DNA from 3 places in the Desulfosporosinus sp. FKA genome. Region 2 is predicted to be linked to each of the others. Evidence: riboswitches for the same ligand, from Rfam matches in the RefSeq annotation. Region 2 holds a riboswitch; each other region holds the start of a gene.
What was found. Region 2 has a riboswitch for cobalamin ahead of B5771_RS06460 (AIR synthase related protein). Riboswitches for the same ligand answer to the same signal wherever they lie in the genome.
Positions count from the first base shown of each region.

Region 1: another riboswitch for cobalamin. It lies ahead of B5771_RS19110 (ABC transporter ATP-binding protein); the one in region 2 lies ahead of B5771_RS06460 (AIR synthase related protein).
Region 3: another riboswitch for cobalamin. It lies ahead of B5771_RS01085 (HoxN/HupN/NixA family nickel/cobalt transporter); the one in region 2 lies ahead of B5771_RS06460 (AIR synthase related protein).

Region 1 is NZ_NAHZ01000032.1:472,159-476,684, forward strand. It holds gene B5771_RS19105 (energy-coupling factor transporter transmembrane component T) at 1-482, opposite strand, end outside; gene B5771_RS19110 (ABC transporter ATP-binding protein) at 457-2,001, opposite strand; cobalamin riboswitch at 2,076-2,252, opposite strand; gene B5771_RS19115 (hypothetical protein) at 3,060-3,254, opposite strand; gene B5771_RS19120 (Uma2 family endonuclease) at 3,260-3,841, opposite strand; gene B5771_RS19125 (DUF4085 family protein) at 4,341-4,526, shown strand, end outside.
Region 2 is NZ_NAHZ01000022.1:45,227-49,752, forward strand. It holds gene B5771_RS06440 (ABC transporter transmembrane domain-containing protein) at 1-523, shown strand, start outside; gene B5771_RS06445 (PspC domain-containing protein) at 651-842, opposite strand; gene B5771_RS06450 (DUF1540 domain-containing protein) at 1,198-1,365, opposite strand; gene B5771_RS06455 (flavodoxin family protein) at 1,538-2,356, shown strand; cobalamin riboswitch at 2,437-2,612, shown strand; gene B5771_RS06460 (AIR synthase related protein) at 2,707-3,453, shown strand; gene B5771_RS06465 (ECF transporter S component) at 3,571-4,086, shown strand; gene B5771_RS06470 (energy-coupling factor transporter ATPase) at 4,114-4,526, shown strand, end outside.
Region 3 is NZ_NAHZ01000010.1:426-4,951, reverse strand. It holds gene B5771_RS01100 (SHOCT domain-containing protein) at 1-143, shown strand, start outside; gene B5771_RS01095 (SHOCT domain-containing protein) at 216-503, shown strand; gene B5771_RS01090 (precorrin-6A/cobalt-precorrin-6A reductase) at 633-1,373, opposite strand; gene B5771_RS01085 (HoxN/HupN/NixA family nickel/cobalt transporter) at 1,421-2,443, opposite strand; cobalamin riboswitch at 2,569-2,760, opposite strand; gene B5771_RS01080 (metallophosphoesterase) at 2,860-4,011, shown strand; gene B5771_RS01075 (FadR/GntR family transcriptional regulator) at 4,077-4,526, shown strand, end outside.

The DNA of each region.
Region 1 (4,526 bases), on a different contig from region 2:
CTGTCGATAATCGACTGGTATTCTTCTTTCATAAGGGGCAAAAAACGAACACCTAATCCCACCAGCATGGCAAAACGATAAGGAATTCTAAATTTTATGAGCATCAGGGTAAAGTCTTGAGCTGAAGCAGAGGTAAAGAACTGTAGACTGGCATAGAAAATAAGTGTCGCTTTCAGTATGCCGGTAATCGCCAGCGGCAGAGCATCACTGTAGATTTTAAAGATACCCCATTGATAGACCAAAGTACCTTCCCGGCAAAACAGCAACTGAATAATCAAGATCTGAAGTCCCAAAAGCAAAAGAATGATGACCATAGCCTTAGAGTGTTTAAATGAACCACTTAGAATTAACGAGGAAATAATACATCCCAGTAAAGTGATTCCTAATTGAGCAGCAGTTTGACTTAACAATGAAAAGTAAATCATCAAACTATACCAAACAAGCTTAGTACGGGGATCAAACTTCGGAAGTGCCAGTGTCATCATAAACCTCCTTGAAAGTAACAGTGTTTGGGAAATTCAGGCCAATAGCTTTCAGTTCCTCACAATGTCGCTGTATGTCTTTTGTCTCAATATCCAGCCTGATGCGATGCTTATATAAGGCAACTAAGCGGTTTGAATAGTCTTTTGCCATGGCCAGATCATGGGTAATCAACAGAATGGTTTTGCCGTTATTCGCTAAGTCATAGAGTTTCTCCATGATCATGTAACCTTGGTTCTCATCCAGGCCAGATGTAGGCTCATCAGTAATAATGAACTCCGGATCACCGGCAAGTATCGAGGCTAATGCCAGAAGTTGACGCTGACCACGGCTTAGACGCTGGGGATGCATTTCCTTGTAATCCGCCAGTCCTACGAATTGCAAACATTCATCAACTTTCTGATTTAGATTATCATTTCGTTCACCCCTTAGCTTTAAGGAAAAGCCCACCTCTTCCTCCACTGTGCTGGCAAAGATCTGATGGTCTGGGTTTTGAAATAAAAATCCGACACGTGCCAAAATCTTGCTCAAGTTTCTTTTAGCAATTATCTGATCAAACAAGCGAATTTCACCCATAGCAGGCTTTAGCAAACCGATAAGCAATTTCGCCAACGTCGATTTGCCTGAACCATTTAAACCGACGACTGATAAAAAATCGCCCCTATAAACTTCTAAATTAATTTCTTCACAACCAGGCAATTGATTATTGTACAGAAAAGAAACATTACTGATTTTAGCTATGCTCTCCCTGGGTTTATTACTGTCAAGAGTATAATGCCTGCTATCTCTGAGCAGTTCTTTCCGGTACTTGATTTGGGCCCAGTAATATTCCCTGGGTGAGTAAGCTTTACTAATTTCACCGTCTTTAAGCATTAAAACTCTGTTAGCATAATTAAGCACTTCTTCAATCCGGTCCATAACCAAAACTATCGTGAGATTCTGAGTTTCATTTAACTCCCCCAGCCTCTTATATATCTCCTGGCGGCCTTGTGGGTCCAGTTCGGCAGTCGGTTGATCAAGAATTAGAATCGGAACTTTGAGGGCTAATACTCCCGCTAAAACAACGCGCTGGGCCTGCCCGCCTGAAAGAGACGAAGTTTGTCTTTCTTCGTAACCACGCAAGCCCACAAACTCCAGCGCATTTTTTACAACCTGCTCAATTTGTGCAGAAGGAAGTTCTTGATTTTCGAGTCCGAAGGCAACGTTCTCGTAGACATCTAAACTAATGATTTGATTATCGGGCTCCTGCATCATGTATCCCATATAGTCCGACATTCTATTGAGAGGCATTTCTTTAATATCTTGCCCCATAATTGTTACGGTTCCTGTTAATTCTGCGTTATGGTAATGAGGAATCGCACCTGTTATGACGTGTAATAATGCTGATTTTCCCGAGGCCACCCCCCCGGTAATGACGATGAAATCTCCTTGCTTAATTTCTAAATTAATGTTTTTAAGTACCGGCTTCTCATTATTCGGAAACTTGAGTTTCTCAATTCTAATTTTGGCAATTACTTCCATAGCAATCTCCCCGTAATTTTGACTAAGAACAAAAAAGTTCTAGCTTAAAAAAAGCTAGAACTTTACCTTTGTCCTCTTTGCATTATTTTATAGGCAGGTCTCCTGACTTATAGACTCAAATGTACGCCTTCCCAGTTACCCAGTGGCATATGTACATTTTCAACGTCTAACTACAGTGGTGGGTCCGTCCAGGATTTTTACCTGGTTCCCTATTATCCTCGATTTGAGGCACCTATAAAAAATTTTTTATTTAATTGTGTTAACTATAAGAATAATAAAATAGTTTGTTTAGTTTGTCAAATGAATTTATTGACTTCTAGAAGCCTCAATTAGGCAATTCACTTCGCAAAAGAGACACAGGGGGACGGTTCCTCTGTGTCAACATCTAAGCCTTTCGGACAATGTGGAAAGAAAGCCATAGCTGAAGCCTATATTTAATCTAAACTCGCTCTCCTCGCTTACGCTTCTCTGTCGAATCACTTGTATCTCCCCTCGTTTCACCTTCTAAAAGTAAGCAGTGATAGCGGTTATGATGCCTCTGCTGGCTCCGAACAGTGGCGTGACCGTCCACTCTCAATTAGGTTTCTGTGCAAAATCAATATTTAGCTTTCAGTTCCATTTGCCTGTATTTTTGACACTCCCACGGCTAAAGCCGATGGGATTCTTGGGTGATTAAACCGAAGTACATTTCTGCTATCGGAGTATGACCCCAAGTTCAGGGCTATGCCATTAGCCCGTCCTAGAGCAGTACACAATGGTACTCTAGGCTGATAGCCTGTTACCAGCTACCACAGTTTCTTTGAAAACGATCGTTTTAACGTCTTTTTTCTTGACGACACATAGAGTTTTACCTGATAGACGCATTAGCTATCAGAACCTCTTACTCTATCCAGTTTTCAAAGATCAAACTAATACTAGTTTATCATAGTGCTAAGACATTTACATTTACATGAAATTACGAAGCCGCCTTCATCCCACGATTAAAACCGTGGGCTTTTGGCTACGTTTCTGTAATTTACGCCCCCTTAATTCCGAGAGACTGTAGTATACAACACATTTTAATGGGTTAAACGGATAAATTTAGATAATCTGATCGAGCTCAGCTTTGCCTCGCATCGCATCGGGAACGGAGCCTCATCGAATTCTACATAATCATTTAAGCCGACGATAGCGATTAGCTTTTCGAATTTAACATAATTAACCACACCCACGTCATCCAGATCAATCTCAATCCTCATTAATTTTCTTTCCACGTTATTTACTTCTCAAACATCATCAACAAATCCACTTCCAACCCCTCCAAAACCTCTATCCGCACGCTACCCGTCTTATCGTAAATCTTAGCTCGCTCATAGTTTCCATAAGTATTTAATCGATAAGCCATCATAACTTGATCTATCGGCTGAACAATCCAATACTCTTTAACTCCAAACTTCTCATAGAGTTCTAATTTGCGTATGTAATCCATTGAAGCTGTTGAAGGGGAGACCACTTCAACAATAAGGTCCGGACTTCCGTTACATCCCCTGTCATCCAACTTCGAAGGATCACAAACGATGACTAAATCCGGTTGAACAACGGTAGTTATTTCTTCATCCTTGTTTTCATCTTTTTCCTTTAAGCGAACATCAAAGGGTGCAATATAAACATCACAATTCTTATCTTGCAAATAACCTTTAATTTGAAAAAACAAATTTCCTAATACTTTTTGATGAAGTCGAGAAGGTGCCGGAGTCATTGCATAAATTTGCCCTTCAATTAACTCAATTCGATCATCAGACCAATTTAAATAATCTTTATAGTTGTAAATTTTATTTTGCTGATTCGCTATATTCACCACAATAGCAATCCTCCTTAAATCACACTGACAAAATCCAACTGACCTAATCCAAACAAATTATTTTTACCTGCTCCAACCCATCTTCCGAACTCCAGAAGTAGAGACTATCGTAACGCCCAGTACCCTAAACATTAATTCACTCTCCAACTTTTACCACCAACCCATATCTTCTCCAATTTTCTTTAATTTCCTTCTATGTTGCTTTTATTTCACACTCAACTCCAGCTTAGGATCAGTACCCATAGTATTAGATTCCAATTCATCCCATAAAAAACCAATATTCTGAAAGATAATCAAAAATATGAAGCATTTGTATAGCAGTAAAATTTATATCTACTTTCATGACAGGTAATTCCTCTGGCAGCACTTTTTTCTCTAATCGCTATGAATACTCCCAGGAGGATATTTATGGAACACCATCGAATTTAAAATAATACAGATTTTATCAAAGTAATTGACAGCTAGACTGTCGTACACATATTTGATGGGAGGAGTTCGCATGAAGTATCTTACAAAGGAATGGTACAAGTTGTGCCAGCGTACAGGGCTGCATTTTGGCATGAATGTGCACGACGGTGCAGCTGTTTATGACGAAGCACTCCATTTGCAGCTCTATCAAAGAAAAGAGAAAGAATTCATCAAAAGTCAGCGCGAGGTTTATGATGTTGACCCACGTTTTATGTTG
Region 2 (4,526 bases):
GGAACTGCGGTCAAAAGTAGGACTTGTGGCTCAAGATCCCTTTCTATTCGTTGGTACTATTTCCAGTAATGTTGTTCTTTCCAGATCGGAAGTTAAAGAAACAGAAGTTCGAGACGCTGTTTCTTTCGTTCAAGCCGAAAGCTTTATAGGCAGGCTGCCTCAGGGACTTCAGGAGCCGATGGGTGAACGGGGGGCAACGTTATCCAGCGGACAGCGTCAACTTATCTGTTTTGCCCGGACTATTGCCGGTAATCCCAAGATTCTCGTTTTAGATGAAGCCACAGCCAATGTAGATACAGAAACAGAAGAAGCCATCCAAAACGCTTTAAGAAAGATGCGTCAGGGACGAACAACCATCGCTATTGCTCATCGGCTTTCAACGATTCAGGATGCCGATCTTATCTTAGTCCTCCACCATGGTAAAATTGTGGAGAGGGGGACTCATGCTGAACTCTTGGCTCAAGAAGGGTTATATTACAAGATGTTTATTCTGCAGCATGGGAGCAAAGATAAAGAAGAATAGTCAGTGAACTCGTTCAGCTAAAGCTGAACATCGGGGCTTCGATGGCGAAAGTCTCCAGTGGAGAAGGTATGGGATCATCCTCACTTGAAGAAGTGGCTATGTTATTAATGCCAGCGGAGTTCATAAGTTAGGTATTTTTGTCACTTGGTATTATGAACCAGGCCACAAGATAGGCCAAAAAACCTGTTCCACCCACTAAAAGAAGAAGTAAAGCACCTATCCTAACAAGACTGGGATCCAAATCTAAGTATTCAGCTATTCCGCCGCATACGCCGCCAAGCTGTCGATCTTGACTCGATCTATACAAACGTCTCGACATAAGATTTCCTCCTTTACCTTTAGGAAGTCTCTTGGGCCTAAGTGAACTCGTTCAGCTAAAGCTGAAGTTAACGAAGGGCCTTAAAAACTGGATAAATATAATCTCTCACTTTAATATGCATGAGGACGTAGAGATGTGACTAAGACGATAAAAATTTAAAATACGGGATATCCTGATTTTGTTACGAGATTACCTTAAGGATAAAGAAAACTTGGCACCAAGCCTCTGGTGCAGGCGGCTGCCTAGATGCACTTACTTTCCGATAGTAAAATAAAAAAGTCTAAGGCTTGTCTTTATAAAACTAGCCTTAGACTTTCCTATTTATGATAAAATCATGGTAAAAAATCTTCTAGGGTTATTCGGGAAGGAAGGTAGCGCAATCTGTCATTGTAGTAGTTGTTGCATTGGGGGATTGAACTTCGATTTTCTCTGCATGGCAATGATCTCCTGTACCATAATAATGACAGGTGTTAACAACACATTTAATTCCGGTATTAGGTTGAGGCATTTTCTTAACATTCATGTGGGCTATTCCTCCTTAAATTTAATTCTCTATTAGATTCTCCAGAATTAGAGTTTTAATGAATCCATTTACTTGTAAGACAGTAATAAGAATATATTGATGGTATAATATGGTACATGCTTGATTTATAGAGATAATTAAAAAATATGATGATAATAAGGAGGATTTAAGCTTGAGAAAAGTATTGGGAATTGTGGCTTCCCAGCGAAAATTAGCCAATGGGGAAATTCTGATTAAAGAAGCCGCCGCTTCCGTGGGAGAGGAGGTGCAGCTGGACCTAGTAAAGTTGACAGAGTTAAAGCTGCTGCCGTGTAAAGCTTGTTATGCCTGCTTAGGCCAGGATAAGCGCTGTTCCTTGGATGATGATTTATATTCCTTATTTGACCGGATCAAAGAAGCCGATGGAGTTATTTTTTCGTCGCCCTGCTACGCTTTGGGTCCCGCAGGAATTACAAAACTTTTCGGAGACCGGATTATCGCTCTTGCTCAACAAATTGATCAGATTTGGGGAAAGCCTTGTGTAATTATCGGGACAGCTGGAATAAAAGGTTGGGAAGGGTATACTCTTTCTGCCCTTATTACTTATGCACGGTTTTTGGGGTTGAACGTTAAAGACGCCCATATGTTTATCGGTGCTCTTCCTGGTGAAGCCTTAGTTGATCCGGAAGGCAAAGAGCGAATTAAAGCTCTCGGACAATCCTTGTTCGGTAATCCTCATCAGCTGGAAACCGGACGATGTCCTACCTGTTGGTCTGATCTCTGGAAATTCCCTGCTCCCGATCACGCTCTATGTCCCTTTTGCGGCCAAGAAGCGACGATCTTGCCCTCGGATCAGGGGAATTCCTGGCATTGGGAGTTTGGTCCTTCCGGCAGCCGCTTGACAAAAGATTATTTGAAGGAACATTTTCAAGTCTGGCTGAAAGACCAAGTTCAAGAATTTGTCAAGAGGCGTAAAGAATTAGCTCTGATTAGAAATCAATATAGGAGCTAATGCTCAGCAGGAGGCGGCTTTTGGTAGGTCGAAGATTCAAAAAACTCTTGTAATCTCAACCTCTATGGATTAAAATACGATTAATTAAAGACATTATAGGTGCCCTTAATAAGGGAGAATAGGGAACTGGGTGAGAATCCCAGACGGACCCACCACTGTAAACGAGGAGACTTATGCTTAAGCCACTGGGAAGCCGGGAAGGCGTATAAGTCGTTGATTCTAAGTCAGGAGACCTGCCTATAATGTAGAACATGAATCAAGGCAAAGTTCATGGTCAAAATTCTGTCTTTCAAGGCGGATTTATGACTATGAACTTTTTGTTTTGTTTGGGGAAAGGAGTTGAATAAGAGTTGGGGTATCAGGGGCGGGATATTGAAGCTGTTTTAATTAATCCGGAACAATATCTCATTGTGTCTTGTGATTCCTGTGGAGCAATTGGACAGAAGGATTTCGATGTCGTTAAAGTATCTTGGCGAGTTACAGGAAGAATGACCACGAGGGTTGCCTTATCAGAAGTCTTAGCTGTGGGCGCAGAGCCTCAAATTATGACCGTTGCCATTTCTAACGAACCCGATCCAGCAGGTGATGAACTATTAAAGGGGGTGAAAGAAGAATTAGCTTTTGCCGGTCTTTCTCTCTCCATGGCTGTAAGCACTGAGAAAAATATGCCAACCCAGCAGACTGGCCTTGGTATCAGTGTTATTGGTACTGTTGCTAAAGATCGGCTGCGTATTGGAACTTCACAAGCCGGAGATCAGGTATATTGTTTGGGTTTGCCGAAAGTTGGCTCAGAACTTAGCGATCCTGAGGACCCGGAAATAGTACAGATCATGGAGATAAGAAAACTCTTGGCAACTCCCGGGATCCATGACATTATTCCTGTAGGCTCAAAAGGGATTTTAACAGAAGCCCAGCAGCTTGCCTCAAACGCTAAACGGCAATTGTTTATTCATCAATCCTGCGGTTTAGACTTAAGTAAATCCGCCGGTCCGTCGACATGTCTTGTTTTCTCGGCATCTTCAGCTATTAGAGGAGACTTTATCACTTCGAACCTAAATCAATTAATGCTGGTCAAAATTGGTGAGCTGATATATTAAACATAAAGCAAAAAACATAAAAGATTGTAGTCATTCAATAACTGATTCGGTTCAGATAGTAGGATGAAATTGTTTTTCGTAAAAAAGTACAATGAAGTATTAGGGAGGAAAAATTCGATGAGTCAAATTAACGTAGAAGCTAAGGACGTCAAGCTGTCCGCCTGGAATGTTAAACGGCTTTCGATTATGGCTATTTTTCTGGCCTTGAGTTATGTGGGGGCACTGATTAAGATTCCCAGTCCAGTGGGAACCATTGGTATGGATTCGGCGCCGGGATTTTTCTGTGCTCTTGCCTTTGGAGGAATTGAGGGAGCAGTAGTCATTGCTTTTGGCCATTTATTAACATCGGCTGTTGTTGGCTTCCCTTTGACAATCCCCGTTCATATTTATATTGCTGTGCAAATGGCCTTATGGGCCGTGATTTATCGTTGGGTGAATAAAACTTTCGGCCTTATTCCGGCAGCCATTGCAGGCATAATCCTCAATGGAGTTGTATCCTCCTTTGCGATGCTGCCGATTATGGGAATGGGAGGGACTCTTGGGTTACTGCCCTTTCTCGTCATCGGTTCGGCCCTTAATGTAATTATTTCGGCGCTAGCCTATAAAGCAATCAAAGGGACACGGCTCATTTAGGCTCGTAAGGAGGAAACTGAGGAAACAATGGTAATCGAAACAACAGCAAGAGATCGTATTCACGACGGAAATGACAAAGCCATTGAACTTAATAATGTTTCCTATCAATATCCAAATTCTCTCCAACCAAGTTTACAAGGTATTAATCTCAGCCTAAACAAAGGACAGTTCGTTGTCCTGATGGGAGCTGCCGGAGCCGGGAAAACAACCTTGAGTCTATGCCTCAACGGACTAATACCTCAGCTATTCGAGGGGGAATTAACCGGCGAGGTTAAAGTGGCAGGCAGAAACGTGAGAAAAACACCTGTCCAGCTTATGTCCACAATTTTGGGCCTTGTCCTTCAAGATCCGGAAACTCAAATCCTTGGCCGTACCGTGGAAGAAGATACGGCCTTTGGTCCCCGTAATATTTCAGTTCCCTTAGAAGAAATCCAACATCG
Region 3 (4,526 bases), on a different contig from region 2:
CTGCTCATACCTGTAATCCTCTGGATATCCTAGATGAACGCTACGCACGTGGTGAGATTAGTCGAGAGGAGTATTTTGAACGTAAAGCGGGGCTGAGCGGGCGCAAACATACTGTTTCTCTTGAAAAGACCAATCAGGAGTAAGATGGATTTCGAAGTTCGTATTAGTAAAATAGTCATATTCTTGGTGTATTCAAATTTAAAGGAGGAATTTATATGATGAGTGGTTGGGGACACATGATGGGCGGCTGGGGTAATGGCTATGGTTACGGAGGTTACAGCGGCTACGGAATGGGGATGATGGGCTTTTTTATGCCTTTGATATTTGGAATCGCCATTATTTTACTCGCTGTCTATTTCTTCCGCCGCAGTAAGTCAAGAGTTCAGTCTCAGGGATTTAGCACCCATAATAGCGCCCTGGATATACTGCGTGAACGTTATGCACGAGGAGAGATTGATTCCGCTGAATTCCAAAGCAAAAAACAAGATTTGGAAAGCCGCTAGTATTTGGTTTGTCAAAAAAGAAGCATCACATTACAAATCGGCCTGCTGATGGATAATCATTGGCAGACCGATTTTGTTATTCTGTCAAGCAACGGTTCGCTTTCGCTAAGGCTCAGAGAAGCAGGGCTTTCAAGTGAGTGCGTGATTGGAAAATTTTTGATCCAGCCAATTAAGTAATTCTTGAGGGCTGTTTACGGTTAAACCATTATTGGTTTTTGCTTTTCTGACCAGAACTATATCCAAACCAAGCTCTAAAGCTGCCGAAATCTTTGTGTCTGTCCCTCCGGCGAGACCACTGTCGCGTGTTAGAACAATATCTGCGCCATAAAACTTAAAAAGGGCTTTATTAATTTCTTTGGAAAATGGGCCTTGCATTGCCACAATATCCCGGGGATGTAAACCGGCTTCCCGACATTTTTGCACTAAATGCCCTTCGGGTAAAATTCTTGCCACGAGACGCACTGATTGGGCAAAAGAACTACTGGTAATTGATTGAAGCTGATGGCTTCCTGTTGTAATAAAGACGGTAATTGTCCGGTCTTTTAGCTTGCGCAAGGTGTTAATACGTTGCTCAAGCAGGACTAGAGCTTCTTCCCAATGGTAGACAGGGAAAATTAAAGGGCTGGAGGGAACTTTAGTTTCCGGCCGCTCTAAGCGGATAAAAGGAATGTTCAGTTCCTCGCACCGACGTCGTAAAGCAGTAAATTTACTGCTCACAGAAGGGTGACTTGCATCAATAACTAATGCTGGATGAGATGGCAGGGGAGTTTCTTCAGACCAGTATTGTCTCTGAATAACATCAATTTTTCTAGCGGTTAGCTGTGTATTTAATTCACGTGCTGCTGCAGATTCCCCCAAAAGAATGATCATGTTTGTTAACCTCCGTTAGTGATCAATAGCAATAGCGCGAAGGGGAATTAATTCAGGCAATTTTCTAAATCCATAACTTTCCATATGATATAGGAAACTGCCCAAGTAATAACAAAAAGACCGACAAGTATGTAACCGATAGAACCAAAGTTGAGACTTTGGATCCAGACCCAAAAACTGCTATGATAACCCAGCTTGGTTGAGAGTATCTGAGCAAGTTCAATAATACCAATGACGAGGGCGGCAATAACCGATAAACCTGTAACCGAAAGATTATAATAAATTTTGCGCAGAGGGGTAGAAAAAGCCCAATGATATGCTGTCGTCATAAAAACCCCGTCTGCTGTATCCATCAAACTCATGCCTGCAGCAAATATAACAGGCAGAGAAAGAATTGCTGTCATGGGCATGCCTTTAGTACCGAGTGTAGCAGAAATGGCCAGTAAAGCAACTTCCGAAGCTGTATCAAAACTAAGCCCGAAGAGAAAGCCTAAAGGATAAACATGCCAGCTTTTATTTATAAATCGATAGAGGGGTTTAAAAAAACGGCTTACGAATCCTCGATTCAATAAAAGTTCGTCAAGGTTTTCTTCGTCAAATTCACCTTGACGCATTCTCTTGAAAAAGCCAAAGATATCAAACCAAATGTAAAGATTAAACAGTCCTATAAGCAAAAGAAATCCTCCGGCAACTGCGGTTCCTATTATACTGGCGAAATTTTGTATTTGGGGGATGTTTTGTTGTGCCCAATGCATAGAAACAGCAGTAATGATGGACATGATACAGACAACGGTTGAATGACCAATCGAGAAGAAAAAGCCGACCCCCATAGGGTCTTGTTCTTGTTGAATCATTTTGCGAACTGTATTGTCTATGGCCGCAATATGGTCCGCATCAAAGGCATGACGCAGGCCTAAGGTATAGGCGAGAAAAGCAAATCCCAGTAACTGAGGAAATTGTTTTAAATTTAATAGCAGCATGATTATACCTAGCAAGTGTATACCAGTCACAGAAACTCCATAAGGAAGCCAGCGGTGACGATCCCAAATATCTTTGGCGGCGTTATTCATAGTCTCTCTCTCCTAATAAGTAATTCATTGCATTGTTCAACCGCGTCAGACAAAACGAAAAGCCCGTCTCCTAAGAGAAGGGCTTAAAGATAATACAAATATATACCCCCTAACATTCCCGTAGGTAGTTTGGCTTAAGAATAAGCAGGTCTCCTGGCTCAAGATCATTATCAACTCACGTCTTCCCAGGTTTGTCCCAGTGACATTGTGTGAATTGATTCCCTTTTACAGTGGCGGGCACCGCGTCAGCCTTTAACTGACTTTCCTTTTCAATCCTTTTCCCTCAGGAAGGGATCACTTATTCCTAACTATTTAGTTAATTCTAATAATAACATGAATGAAGTGATTTTGTACAGCAAGTTCATTAAATGTAAACCTTGTGTTATAGTTATAAAATCGGGGGTGAAAGTGTTTAAATGATTAATCCGTTTTTCATTCTAATAGGAGTTGTTTTCTTTCTTGTCTATGGAGGAATTAATTATTATATCGGCCTGCGTGGCTGGCAAGCTTTATTTAGCTATGTCCCCTTTATTCCTCTAAAAGTTTATTGGCTTGTTTTTGGGCTGATTTCATTGTCCTATTTAATTGCCCGCTTTTTGCAAAAATATCTGCCGCAGGGGCTTTACGAAGGGTTAAATCTCATTGGGGCCTATTGGATGGCCTTTATGTTTTACTTTTTATTAATCATTGCTGCCATCGATCTCATGCGTTTAGTAAACTATAGTTTTCATCTTATTCCTCTGAAGGAGGGTCTAAATCCGGCTTTCGGATTGGCGATCTTCGTTCTTGTGCTGGGAATTGTAGGCTACGGGGCCTGGAATGCGCGAAACCCGCGCATAAATCATTATGATATTACAATAGCCAAACAGGCGGGCTCGCTGAAACAATTGCATGTTGTGATGGTATCGGATATCCATCTCGGTACGATCATTCATAATAGTTATCTTACTAAGATGGTTGGGATGATCAATCAATTGCAGCCTGACCTTGTACTGTTTGCGGGCGACGTATTTGACGAGAATGTTGAAGCGGTTAATAAGCAGGAAATGACGGAAGCCTTTGAAAAATTGAAAGCTCAGTACGGGGCCTTTGCCGTGTTGGGCAATCATGAGTATATTGGAGGAAATGCTGAAGAAGCCGTCAAATATTTGGAGGCAGCAGGTGTAAGAGTTTTGAAGGACAGCAGTCAGGAAATCGATGGAAGTTTCTATTTAGTTGGCAGAGATGATCGATCCGGAGCTCGTTATAATGGGGTTCAGAGAAAATCTCTACAGACCTTGCTTCAGGGAGTTAATCACTCTCTGCCTATTATCGTTATGGATCATCAACCATTACAATTGGAGGAACCTGTTCAGCAAGGGGTTGACCTACAGCTATCAGGGCATACTCATGCAGGACAGTTGTTTCCGATTCGCTTAATTACTCGCCGAATCTTTGAAGACGATTGGGGCTACCTTAAAAAAGGAAACTTTCAACTCATCGTTTCCTCAGGATATGGAACGTGGGGCCCGCCAATTAGGTTGGGAAATACACCTGAAATTGTAGATATCACTATTAAGTTTAAGTAGTCCAGTTGTTAACTGAATGAAGTTTCTTGGCAGATGACCGGATTTTTCTGAAAAGGAGGCAGATGATGGCTAGGGAAGGCAGAAGCTTAGTGGAGGATGTCGCGGAAGACATCCTGGCAATGATTACTATCGACAAAAAATTTTCAGCAGGTGATAAGCTTCCCAATGAGAATGAGCTTGCAGGAAAATTACAAGTGAGTCGTACGACACTGCGAGAAGCTATTCGCATCTTAATTGCTCATAATGTTTTGGAAATCCAGCGTGGTAAAGGAACTTATGTCAAAGACAACCTGGATTTGAACAAGGCATATGGCTTAAAAGAGCTTTCTGCATTTAAACCAGATATCCAAGATCTCTACGAAATGCGGCTCATTTTTGAACCGCAATCGGCTTATTATGCCGCAAAACGTGCAACTGATAAAGAACTTGAGCGAATTTTGTATTATGGCAAGTTAGAAGAAGAACTGATCATTAAAAAAGAAGATCGAACTGAAGTAGAACAGGCCTTTCATCAA